One region of the Rahnella sp. CJA17(1/100) genome, then DNA from elsewhere that is predicted to be linked to it. Evidence: predicted binding sites of a transcription regulator. Region 1 holds the regulator's gene; each other region holds the start of a gene.
What was found. The regulator Fur, encoded in region 1, represses iron uptake genes when iron is present. The targets are predictions, from matches to a motif close to ATAATAATGAGAACNACTATCAA.
Positions count from the first base shown of each region.

Region 2: a site for Fur is predicted at 1,648-1,670, ahead of exbB (tol-pal system-associated acyl-CoA thioesterase). Genes of this name have one in related genera too.
Region 3: a site for Fur is predicted at 1,165-1,187, ahead of sodA (superoxide dismutase [Mn]). Genes of this name have one in related genera too.
Region 4: a site for Fur is predicted at 1,290-1,312, ahead of AACU55_RS11130 (TonB-dependent siderophore receptor). Genes of this name have one in related genera too.

Region 1 is NZ_CAWOJA010000044.1:19,921-23,073, reverse strand. Features, by position in the region: gene AACU55_RS16925 (methyl-accepting chemotaxis protein) at 1-274, opposite strand, end outside; gene fldA (flavodoxin FldA) at 696-1,223, shown strand; gene fur (ferric iron uptake transcriptional regulator) at 1,536-1,991, shown strand; gene chiQ (ChiQ/YbfN family lipoprotein) at 2,120-2,455, opposite strand; gene chiP (chitoporin ChiP) at 2,469-3,153, opposite strand, start outside.
Region 2 is NZ_CAWOJA010000093.1:90,772-93,924, reverse strand. Features, by position in the region: gene AACU55_RS25105 (TRAP transporter small permease) at 1-208, opposite strand, end outside; gene AACU55_RS25100 (TRAP transporter substrate-binding protein) at 265-1,242, opposite strand; gene exbB (tol-pal system-associated acyl-CoA thioesterase) at 1,765-2,685, shown strand; gene exbD (TonB system transport protein ExbD) at 2,695-3,129, shown strand.
Region 3 is NZ_CAWOJA010000001.1:91,921-95,073, reverse strand. Features, by position in the region: gene fdnG (formate dehydrogenase-N subunit alpha) at 1-67, opposite strand, end outside; gene fdhD (formate dehydrogenase accessory sulfurtransferase FdhD) at 213-1,055, shown strand; gene sodA (superoxide dismutase [Mn]) at 1,266-1,886, shown strand; gene AACU55_RS00430 (methyl-accepting chemotaxis protein) at 2,158-3,153, shown strand, end outside.
Region 4 is NZ_CAWOJA010000020.1:23,605-26,757, forward strand. Features, by position in the region: gene AACU55_RS11130 (TonB-dependent siderophore receptor) at 1-1,142, opposite strand, end outside; gene AACU55_RS11135 (O-methyltransferase) at 1,494-2,177, shown strand; gene AACU55_RS11140 (glycoside hydrolase family 3 protein) at 2,184-3,153, opposite strand, start outside.

The sequences.
Region 1 (3,153 bases):
GTTTGGCGGTATCAAAAATTTCCGGACCTTTTGACGGATCGGCCTGAAGCTGTGCCACGGCGCGGCTCAGGCGCGTCACGGTACGAAAATACTGATCATTTCCTTTATTGATCAGCGCCATATTGTTGACCAGCTCGGTACTATTTTTGGTATTTTGGGTCAGTGTGTCCAGTGAGGTGACGGTGTAAAGGGAAACACCTGCCCACATGACGCAAAAGATGCCAAGAATGGTTAATAAAGCGGCCCTGATGGTGATATTTTTTAAAAACTGCACGATATGCCTCTCTCGAAACATGTCTGTTTCTGGCCTGAGGATTGACGGGGATGCGGAGAATCAAGACAGGTAACCAGCAGGCAAGTGCCCCAGGACATGTTTGAACACCTCTCCGGGCATCGATTTCTTTATTATGTTGAGATTGCTCCCGAATCATCTATCGGCGGAATGTTCTCGAAATTTAGTATTGTGACGACTTATTTCTCAAACTTGCTTTTGACCTTATTAAGCCTGAGGTTAATTCGCCGCGGGTGAAAGCACACAAAGGCGATAACACTTAAAAATATTGCCCGATAAACTTATTTCCCAGTTAAGAAGGCGAGCAGAAGCATATTCTCCGCCGCACGAGTTTGCTATCATCTGCATTATTATTGCCTGCGTTGCAGAGCACTTCATTGAGAACAAGAGGTTAGGTAATCTTATGGCCGTTGTAGGTATCTTCTTTGGATCCGATACAGGTAACACCGAAAACATCGCAAAAATGATCCAGAAGCAATTGGGTAAAGATGTTGCAGAGGTGCATGACATTGCGAAGAGCAGCAAAGAGGATCTGGAAAAATTCGATATTTTGCTTATCGGCATTCCAACCTGGTATTACGGTGAAGCGCAGTGTGACTGGGACGACTTTTTCCCAACGCTGGAAGAGATAGATTTCGAAGGTAAGCTGGTGGCACTGTTTGGTTGCGGTGACCAGGAAGACTACGCCGAATATTTCTGCGATGCGCTGGGCACCGTGCGCGATATCATTGAGCCACGCGGCGCAGTGATTGTCGGACATTGGCCTACCGAAGGTTACCACTTTGAAGCATCTAAAGGCCTGGCGGATGATAAGCACTTCATAGGACTGGCAATTGACGAAGATCGTCAGCCCGAACTGACCAGCGAACGTGTTGATGCCTGGGTGAAACAGATCACAGAAGAACTTAGCCTTTCTGAAATTATTGGCTAAAAACCCTGTTGGCCCTGAGGATTTATTCTACAATTGAAGGGCCAAACTATTACTGAAATTAACAATTTAACTGCTACAAAATTGTAACTTTCGGTCGTATCAAGGTACACTGAGTTCCTCTGTTTTTTCTATTGATCAAGTCGTTGCATTCCAAATGTGACCGGCAATTTGTGATCTTTATTAACAGGCTGTCGTTGACGAGAATTGGCACATTGCGTTAAACGAAGAGACTAAACGAATAATTTTGTGCCGCCGATGCCACAGGCTGCATGCCTCAACTTGATTAGCACATAGTAACAGGACTGAATCCGCATGACTGACAACAACACCGCACTGAAGAAAGCCGGCTTAAAAGTCACGCTTCCGCGCCTCAAAATCCTGGAAGTGCTGCAAGCGCCGGAAGGTCATCACGTTAGTGCGGAAGATCTTTACAAGCAACTGATTGATATGGGTGAAGAAATTGGCCTGGCGACGGTTTACCGCGTTCTGAACCAGTTTGACGACGCCGGTATTGTCACCCGTCATAACTTCGAAGGCGGCAAGTCCGTATTCGAACTGACCCAGCAACATCACCACGACCACCTGATCTGTCTGGATTGCGGTCGTGTGATCGAATTCCGTGACGAATATATTGAAGGTCGTCAGCGTGAGATTGCTAAGAAACACGGTATCAAGCTCACCAACCACAGCCTGTATTTGTACGGTCACTGTGAAGCAGGCGATTGCCGCGAAGATGACTCTTTGCACAACGATAAACCTGCGCAGTAATCTGCACAGGCTTTGACTAAATTAACCGCTGAAAAGCGGTTTTTTTATGTCTGATATCGATGCAGATTGAGCCCGGATAGCAGGCATAAAAAACCCCGGCAAGCCGGGGCATGTTTCGCTGCTGAGATTCACGGCTTAGGTGAATTGTTCGTTTTTATTTCCTGCCATATTTTCCCGCAATCAGCAGCATATGCCTGACCGTCGCCAGTTTTACGCGCCGTCAGACATCGCTGGTAATCCACCACGCGCACCGTCTCCTGTTCTGCAAATTGCTGGTGGGCTTTTTCCTGTTTCAGTTTATTCAGTAACACCTCGCAGGATGCCAGTTTGTCCGGATTGCCTTCTGACGTATTGATACAGGCACGGTAATCTTCCCGCGTTTGGGATATTTGTGCCTGATCGGCGGTAGGTGCACAACCAGCCAGAAGCACGGACGACATCACAATCATCAGTAATTTATTCATCGACATAACGACCTCAGAAAATAGTGAATGGAGCGATGACAATGAATTTCACGTCTTTTTCATCCTGGAATATGTTGCCGTACCCGCCACTCCAGCTAGGAAGATCAGAGTGGTTGTCGTACTGGGTGTAATGCAGTTTGAACAACGTCCCTTTCGCGCGACCTTCCTGAATGGTGTACAGCGCATCCAGACTCCAGGCGCTTTCTTTCAGGCGCTGGCTCTGGTCGTAAGCGGCGTTGGTGCTCGGTTTGGCATCCCACGCATAGACGTACGAACCACCTACCGCTAAGCCCGGTAAATCCCATTTCGCCAGATCATAAAGCACGCCGGCATACACGGCTTTCTCACCGTTGGCGTTGAAGTCAGAACGGTTATCCCACCACACGTCAAGACGACCGTTTGAAGAGGAATAGGTCGGGGTCATACGTTGCAGGAAGTAACCCTGATTCCCTTCCGCTTTCACCATCGTCCCTTCCAGACGCCAGTTAAACTGCCCGGTGGTATAGCCGAAAGTCAGCGCCTGCAGCCATGCCAGACCGTCATACAGACTGTTCGGATCATTCTTGTCACTGATGCGGTCTTCTGCGCCATAGAACTGATAGCTGGTGGTCAGCGGATTACCCAGCAGATCCATTTTGTACGAGGCTTTAGCAAAATACTGATCGACATAACTTTCAGCCTGGCCAAATGCGCCTTCC
Region 2 (3,153 bases), on a different contig from region 1:
CGCGGTAACTGACAGCGGCTCCGATAAAGGTGAACGTCACCATGCACATAATCGCGATCGGCTCCGGCCACGACAGGGCGCTGTTCATCACGTAACGGGCAAAGATCCCAACCGGGATCACCGCCACCATCAGCAGCAACGCGATGCCCGCGATCCACATCGCGCAGCGGTAAAGAATGTCCATCAGGGTGTGATAACTCGAAACCATAAATCCCCCGGCGAAAGATCAGAAAGAAGCAGCCCGCAGGCTGCCGGTGTCAGGGTTTACTTCACGTCAGCGATTTGCTGCATCAGATCCTGATGGTCTTTGCCGAATTCATCGCGCACGGATTGCGTGGCTTTGACATACGTCGCGGGGTCAATCTCATAGAATTTCACGCCGCCCGCTTTCATCGTGGCGAGGGCTTTCTCGTTATAGGCTTTCCACAGTTCGCGCTGTTCGTCCTGTGCTTCTTTCGCCAGTTTGAGGATTAACTGCTGGTCTTCCGGTTTCAGTTTGTCCCACTTCACTTTTGAATACAGGAACAGCTCCGGGATGATGAAATGGCGGCTGTAGGTGTAGTTTTTCACTACCGGCAGGTAGTTATGGGCGACAAAGGTTGGCGGGTTGTTTTCGGTGCCGTCGATGACACCGGTCTGCATGCCGCTGAACACTTCACTGACGCCCATCGCCACCGGATTGGCACCCATCGCTTTCAGCGTTGCCAGCGCAATCGGACTGCCCTGTACGCGGATTTTCATGCCGTGCAAATCTTCCGGTTTCACCACCGGTTTTTTGGTGATCAGGTTACGCGTCCCGCCATCCATCCAGCCGAGAAAAACCAGTCGCGAATTCGGGTTGTTGGTGATTTTATCGCCGATTTCTTTACCGATCTGACCGTCGAGCACTTTGTGCATATGGTCTTCGTCGCGGAAAATATAGGGCAGGGTGAAGACATTAATTTCTGGCAAAATCGAAGCAACCGGCGTCATCGACACACGGATGATATCCAGCGCACCGAGCTGCGCCTGTTCAATTTCCTGCTTTTCATCTCCCAGCACGCCGCCCGGAAACGTTTTAATTTCGAGGCGTCCGTCTGTTTGCTTTTGCAGTTTTTCGCCCATGTGCTGGACGGCGACCACGTTGGGATAGCCTTGCGGATGCACGTCGGCGGCTTTCAGCGTTTGTGCTGATACGCCATGCGTAAATAAGAGGGTCGCGGAACTCAGGCAAAGGCTGAGAAGTGCTTTTTGCATTTTCATCAGTTTGTCTCCAGGGTACTCGGTAAGGGAAAGATAAATGTGAACAAGTATCGAACAGGACGGGCGCAGAGGCGTTGCCGGTTCATTTTGAAAAATGTCTGAATAAGCTTTTAAATGATAGGGATGCATGACGTGCCGGTGTGAGGTCTTCGCCAGTGAATGCACTTTATCCTATTTTTTGTTGTGCGGTATTTGAGCGTTATCACAAACTCGTAACAAATGTAAAAAGCTGTTGCTTAATATTTAAAACGTTGTTTTAACTTGAGTAATGAAGCTCAGATGATTGATTTACTGTGTGATTTTTTTTGAAAGTGTGACGGAGGTTAAATTGTTCAACCTTTGTACAAACAGGAAAAACCTTGTCATCTGTCAATGACACGTCGGGCGGCAGGCGGGACAATGTAAATAATAATGAGAACGACTATCAATTAGGCCTTTTTCTTTGATATCATTCGGCGTTATTCATTCCTTCTACACACTGATTCTGGCTGGAGGCGACGCGTGAAAACGGCTCGCAATAAGATGAAAGAGGCGACCTCATTACTGATGTCGTTAATGTTGGTTGCTGGTCTGAGCGGCAACGCGATGGCTGCACCTGCGACGCCGGCGGGACAAGCCGTCAATTCTGCAGCAACTCAACCTGCAACGGCTGACGCACCGGCGACCGGTGACGCAACGCCAGCTCCGGTGATGCAACCCGCGCCAGCAGAGACGGCACCCGTGATCCCAACCGATTTGTCTGTTATGGGCATGTACCATCACGCTGATGTGGTGGTGAAGACCGTCATGATCGGTCTGCTGCTGGCTTCTGTAGTCACCTGGGCATTGTTATTCAGCAAGGGTGCGGAAGTCTTCACTGGCAAACGCCGTATGCGCCGTGAATTTGATGCGTTGTCCTCCGTTCGTACGCTGGACGAAGCCGCCGAGCAGGCTGAAAGTTTCGCTGCCAGCAGCATCAGCGCGCAGATGATCCGCGATGCGCAGAACGAGCTGGAACTGTCTGCCGGATCGACTGACAACAACGGCATTAAAGAGCGTACCGGTTTTCGCCTTGAGCGCCGCGTCAGCGCCGCGGGTCGTTACATGGGGCGTGGCAACGGTATTCTGGCGACCATCGGGGCAATCTCTCCCTTCGTCGGCCTGTTCGGTACCGTATGGGGCATCATGAACAGCTTCATCGGTATCGCACAGACGCAGACTACCAATCTGGCGGTCGTCGCACCGGGTATCGCCGAAGCCTTACTGGCGACGGCTGTGGGTCTGGTTGCAGCCATCCCTGCGGTGGTCATCTACAACATTTTCGCCCGTACCATCACCTCTTACCGTCATCAGGTAGGCGATGTGGCGGCGCAGATTATCCTGTTACAGGGCCGTGATTTGGATCTGGCTGCCAGCGAAGGCAATGCGCCACGCGGTCAGACAGGTCAGTTACGCGTAGGGTAAGAACAGATTATGGCTATTCGGTTAAACGACGATATCGACGAAAGTGGTGAAATGCATGACATCAACGTCACGCCTTTTATCGACGTCATGCTGGTATTGCTGATCATCTTCATGGTGGCGGCACCGCTGGCCACCGTTGATGTGCGGGTGGATTTACCGGCTTCGACGGCAAAACAGCAGCCGCGTCCGGAGAAACCGATCTTCCTGTCGGTGAAAGCTGACAAGCAACTGTTCCTCGGCGACACGCCCGTGAACAGCGATAATATGACCGCGATGCTGGATCAGCGTACTCAGGGTAACAAGCAGAGTACGATTTTCTTCCGCGCGGACAAAAGTGTCGATTACGAAACGCTGATGAGCGTGATGGATAACTTGCGTAAAGCCGGTTACCTGAAAGTCGGGCTGGTGGGTGCAGAACAAACCGGTGCCGCTGCGGCGCAGTAAGTTGTGAATCAAATCAGACGCACA
Region 3 (3,153 bases), on a different contig from region 1:
ATGCCGCCGTGGTGCCGGCCATACCACCCGCACATATTTTGAATAATTGTCTTCTGCTGACTTGCATGAAAGACTCCTTCCCATCATCTGTTAACACATTGCTTTTCAAATTGGCGCTTTCCGCGGCTGATGCGGAAGCGTTAAAATTAAAGCTAAGTACCCATAGTTTTTGTGCGGCTTATGTAGCCGGAATGTTTATAAGGTTATTGCTAATGGATGTCCATCAAGTAAACGAACTGGGCGAAAAAGATGACAAAAAAGTGACTCAGATCATCGGAGCCAGCCAAAAAACGGTGATGCAGCGCGCACATCTCAATGAGCCGGAAGATGACTGGATTGCTCAGGAAGTGCCCGTTGCGCTGGTTTATAACGGCATTTCGCATGTGGTCATGATGGCTTCACCGAAAGATCTGCAGGCCTTTGCGCTGGGCTTTTCGCTGTCAGAAGGGATTATTGAATCGGTCAGTGATATTTACGGGATGGAGGTGACACCAAACTGTAACGGGATTGAGGTTAACATCGAATTATCGAGCCGCCGTTTCGCCGGGCTGAAAGAACGCCGCCGTGCCATGGCAGGCCGCACCGGTTGCGGCGTCTGCGGCATCGAACAGTTAGGCGATTTATTCCGCCCGCTCGCGCCGCTGCCGTTCAGTCAAACCTTTGATCTGGCGAATCTGGACAACGCGCTGCACCAGCTGAAATCCGTGCAGGAAATCGGCCAGCTCACCGGCTGTACCCACGCCGCCGCGTGGATCACATCGCAGGGTGAATTACTGGGTGGCTGCGAAGATGTGGGCCGTCATGTAGCGCTCGATAAAATGCTCGGTATGCGAGCCAGACAAAGCGACTGGATATCCGGCGCCGCGCTGGTATCAAGCCGCGCCAGCTATGAAATGGTGCAGAAAGCCGCGATGTGCGGCATCGAAATCCTGTTTGCCGTCTCCGCCGCCACCACGCTCGCAGTCGACGTTGCCGAAAAATGCAATCTGACGCTGGTCGGTTTCAGTAAACCGGGACGGGCAACGGTGTATACACATCCGCAACGGTTACGTTAACTCTCTCTAAGCACCGCGTGCCTTTAGACAATTTAGGATTGTTTGCGGTTATCTGGTTCTAAGCCCCGTATAACAGGCGCTTACGAGTACCCGCACAAAGCATGGAGCATAGATAATCATTTTCAATATCATTTAATTAACTATAATGATCCGACTGATTACGCGGTGCTCACAATGACGGTGCCGCCCTACACTATGGAGACGATGAACATGAGTTATTCACTGCCATCACTGCCTTACGCATACGACGCACTCGAACCGCATTTCGACAAAGAAACGATGGAAATCCATCACACTAAACATCACCAGGCTTACGTGAACAACGCTAACGCTGCGCTGGAAAGCTTGCCGGAACTGGCTGCACTGCCGGTTGAAGAACTGATCACCAAACTGGATCAGGTTCCTGCAGACAAGAAAGTTGCACTGCGTAACAACGCAGGCGGCCACGCTAACCACAGCCTGTTCTGGAAAGGCCTGAAAACTGGCACCACCCTGCAGGGCGAACTGAAATCTGCGATCGAACGCGATTTCGGCAGCGTTGACGCTTTCAAAGAAACTTTTGAGAAAGCAGCGACCACTCGTTTCGGTTCAGGCTGGGCATGGCTGGTACTGAAAGACGGCAAACTGGCGGTTGTTTCTACTGCTAACCAGGACAGCCCGCTGATGGGCGAAGCCATTTCCGGCGCTTCCGGTTACCCGCTGCTGGGCCTGGACGTGTGGGAACACGCTTACTACCTGAAATATCAGAACAAACGCCCTGACTACATCAAAGCCTTCTGGGCTGTTGTAAACTGGGACGAAGCAGCAAAACGTCTGGCTGAAGCGAAGTAATTTCGCACCGCCGCCCTTCGCGGGCATGATGATGTTTTCGCCAATGGCGGGTCAGTGACCCGCCTTTTTTATGTCCTGAATTTGTATGCATGATCACTGTTTTACAGCGAATTATTCTTCCGTTTCCCGCCATTATTAGACCCCGCTCGCATTAATCAAAAATACGCCACAGATCCTATAAAGTTTATTAAACAACCTACCGATAGATTGTTCACAAAGGCGTCACAAAAACGCATGTCTATTTAAAAGGGATGTTTGACGGAGAATGATTATGAGTAACGGATCGGGTCTTTCGCAGTGGATGAACAATCTCAAGGTCGGCACCAAACTGGGTCTGGGTTTCGGCCTGGTGCTTTTGATCGCGGCCGTCATTACCACTGCGGGAATGATTAAATTTAACGACATCAGTCAGCGTGCGGAAAAAGTCGATTTCAGTAATCAGATGAACGCATTACTCAATGATGCCCGCCTCAGCCGTACGCTTTATCAGCTCAATTACAATCCGGCGTATCTCAAAAAAAATCAGGACAACATTGACGCGCTGTCGCAACTGATTGAGCAGTCGAAAGACAAGCTGAAATGGGATGCCGCTGGCCAGGCAGAACTGGAGCAGGTGCCGGTAAAAATTCATGAATATCAGCAGGCACAAGCCGCGTTTAAAGAAGCCGTCGACCGCAAAGATGCGGTACGCGCCAGTTGGAATCTTTCCGAAACCGAAGCCGTTGTGAAACGTTTACAAGATCAGCTGCGTGTGGAAGATGCCGATCCTTCCATTCGTCTTTCACTGGCCGAAGTCATTCAAAAACTGATCAACGTGCGTTATGACGTGCGCGGCCTGTTGCTCAACATCAACAAGGAATCGGAAGCCAGGCTGTTAAAGTCAATTGATGATACGCAGGCCAATGCTAAAAAGCTGAACGCATTACTGTTGCCGGATCAGCAGGCCACACTCGCCCCGCTGATGAGTGCGCTGGCGACCTATAAAGATCACGTTATGGCCTACATGCCGGCTTACGAAGATGAACAAAAGAACTCGCAGCTGCTGACAGTAAAAGCCGCTGAGATGAACACACTGGTCGCAAAAATATTCAAAAATGAACTGGATAACACGCATAAAGACATCACTAATGCACAGATGATCATGATGGTGATTACGCTGATCGTAATGCTGGTGGGGATTATCATTGCATGGCGAATCACCCGCCAGATTGCCCAGCCGCTGCGCGATACGCTGAAAACGGCGGAGGCGATTGCGCGGGGCGATCTG
Region 4 (3,153 bases), on a different contig from region 1:
ATAAAGTGGGAGTAATCGAAACCGATCACCACTTTATGTGCCAGTTCGCCGGTCGCGAAATCCGCTTCGAGCTGGTTATCAATCGCGAAGGTATCCAGAGACGATTTTTCACCGGAATAGTAACGGCTCATCTCGGTACGGTCCGCATTCCAGCCCGCCTGATACACCTGATCCAGTTCGGTATTGGAATGGGTGTAGTTGGCGTTCTGGCGGAATGACCAGACGTCGTTAAACGCGTGCTGGAATTCGTAGCTGTAGATTTGCTCCCAGCGTTTGAACTGGTTGCGGGTGCTTTCGCCATCGAAGAAACCCCGGCTCAGTTTCTGCCCGTAGAGGCTGCCGTCAGCCGGAACCGCGGCGTGGTAGCCACCGGACGGATCTTTTTGCAGATACGCGCGCAGTAAAAGCGAGGTATTTTCATCCGGCGTCCACAGCAACTGTGGCGAAATCGCGTAACGCTCTTCACGCTGGTGATCGTACTGCGTATCGCTGCTGCGGGTCATCCCGGTCAGACGGAATGCCAGCTGATCGTTGATGGCGTTGGTGTAATCGAACGCGCCACCTTTGGTATTTTGCGTGCCACCGGAAAGCTGGAAATGACCTTCTTCAGCAAACTGCGGGCGCTTGGTGGATTCCACTACCACACCGCCGGGAATGCTCTGGCCGTAAAGCGCAGAAGACGGTCCTTTCACCACATCAATACGTTCCAGGAACCACGGATCAACCTGAATGGAGTTGTAGGTCGCGCCATCGCTGAGAATACGCAGGCCATCGAGGAAGGTGTTGTTGACGTCACCGCCGTGGAAACCGCGCAGGGAAATGGTGTCATAACGCGTTGCGCCGCCGGCAAAGTTGGTGAAGACGCCCGGCGTGTAGTTCAGTGCAGCGTTAACCGTGGTGGCGTTCTGGTCAGTCATTTGCTGACGGGTCACAACAGAAACGGCCTGACCGGTGGTGATCAGCGGCTGATCCGTTTTGGTCGCACTTTTACTGGTTTTCGCGCTGTAACCCTGCGTCGGAGCATCGGCGGTATCCGCAGGCGCGGCTTTGACAATGACGGTGTCTTCAGCAGCCATTGAGGCAACCGGCATTGCCAGCGCGCACATGAGCACCGAGCGTTTGAGGGGGAAAGCCAACAACATATTCATAATCCCTATAAATAACTCAATAATGATTGAGTGATTAATTGATGCGTGTGTAATAAACCCAAAAGCCAACATGTGTTCCGCACAAAAGCGTGACGCGCGAAGGGCAGTCACTTAACCGAAACGTGACGGATGTTAAACTTAATGATAATTGTTATCATTATTATTTTACAAATTCAAGGGAACTTTACGCCAAAAATGTGAAGTGACGCATTTTTAACCTGATGAAAACGAGGGTTTTTTAATTGCGGCAATAAAAATCTGAGCAAAATGGCCGGAAGTGATTAGGGTTAATAGTGAGTTTTTTAATCATGTTCTCTATGTAAAATTCACGGCCGGGAGGCGAAAATGGGTCAGGGGAGTCCGGAGGAATACAGCAGGAAATGGGCAGCGGTTGACAACTATCTGGTGAGTCATTTAGTGGACAGCGATCCGGTTCTGGATCAGGTACTGAAAAACAATCATCAGGCCGGTTTACCCGCACACGATTTAGCACCCAATCAGGGAAAATTACTGGCGCTGTTCGCCCAAATCATCAGCGCACAGAAAGTCTTAGAAATCGGCACGCTCGGCGCTTACAGCACTATCTGGCTGGCGCGGGCGTTACCGGCGCTCGGAAAAGTCGTGACGCTGGAAGCCGATCCGCATCATGCGCGCATCGCACAAACCAACATTGAGCTGGCCGGTTTGCAGGATAAAATTACCTTACACACCGGGCCTGCGTCAGAGACCTTGCCCACGCTCACGGCGGAAGCGCCGTTTGACCTGATTTTTATTGATGCCGATAAACCCAGCAATCCGCTTTATCTGGAATGGGCACTGAAATTGTCGAAACCGGGGACATTAATTATTGGCGATAATGTGGTGCGGGACGGCGCGGTGGTGGATCCGCACAGCGACGACGCCCGGGTGCAGGGTGTGCGTCGCTTTATTGAGATGATTGAACAGGAACCGCGTTTATCAGCGACCGCGCTGCAAACCGTCGGCAGCAAAGGCTGGGACGGTTTTGTGCTGGCGCGGGTCACCGGTTAACAGGGCTTAACGCGCCAGACCAAAGCCAATATCAAACAGCGGATTTTCGCTGTCATGTGGCATATCGGACTGTTGTTTGAGCACGGCTTCTTCAGACGATGGCAGTTCAAACGGCAGCTTACCGGTATAGGCTTCGGTGCTGGTCAGGCGCGTAAACAAAACGGTATCGCTGACACCGAAATTGCCGATAATCACTTTCGCCTTGTCCTTCACGTTGGTCAGGATCGCCGGACGGTCGAGATAAACGGTGACGATTGTCGGCACTGCTTTGCTGGCTTTCACGATCGCCTGATAATCCGCGTTGTCACCGGTAAAGGCCAGTGAGCCTTCGTGATGGCGCTTGCCAAAGAACCAGGCTTTATGCGGTTGCTCGTACGGGGCATGGGCGCGGATCAGCGCAATATCGGCTTTCTCCGGCGCATCCACCACGGTAAAACCGGCTGCCGTCGCGGCCTGCGGTGCTATGCCGTACAGCCAGATCTTTTTGCCTTTTTTCAGCGGTAACACATCATCGGTGTTTTGCAGCAATACCAGTGAATGTCCCTGCGCCGAATTGGCTTCTTTTTGCCAGTCTGCGCGCCCGACGGTTTGGGTGGCTTTCTGCACATCGACATACGGATTTTCAAACAGTCCGGTCTGGAATTTTTGCTCAAGAATACGCACAACAGATTCATCCAGGCGCTGTTCAGTCAGTTGCTTTTCATGCACTGCGCTGACCAGCAACTGTGAGTCGGTCACGCCGCCAAACTGATCGACACCCGCCAGCACGGCCTTCACGAAACGCTGCTGCGGCGTCAGATTCTCGACACCCCACGACATGCCACCGGGCACCGGTTCTTTACCTTCCGGCGAACCGTTCAGGCATTCGTTTTCGCAATTGCTGGTGATCAGCCAGTCGCTGAGAATGACGCCTTTGAAACCGTATTGTCCGCGCAGAATGTCGGTCAGCAACTGATGACTGAATCCGGCACCGACC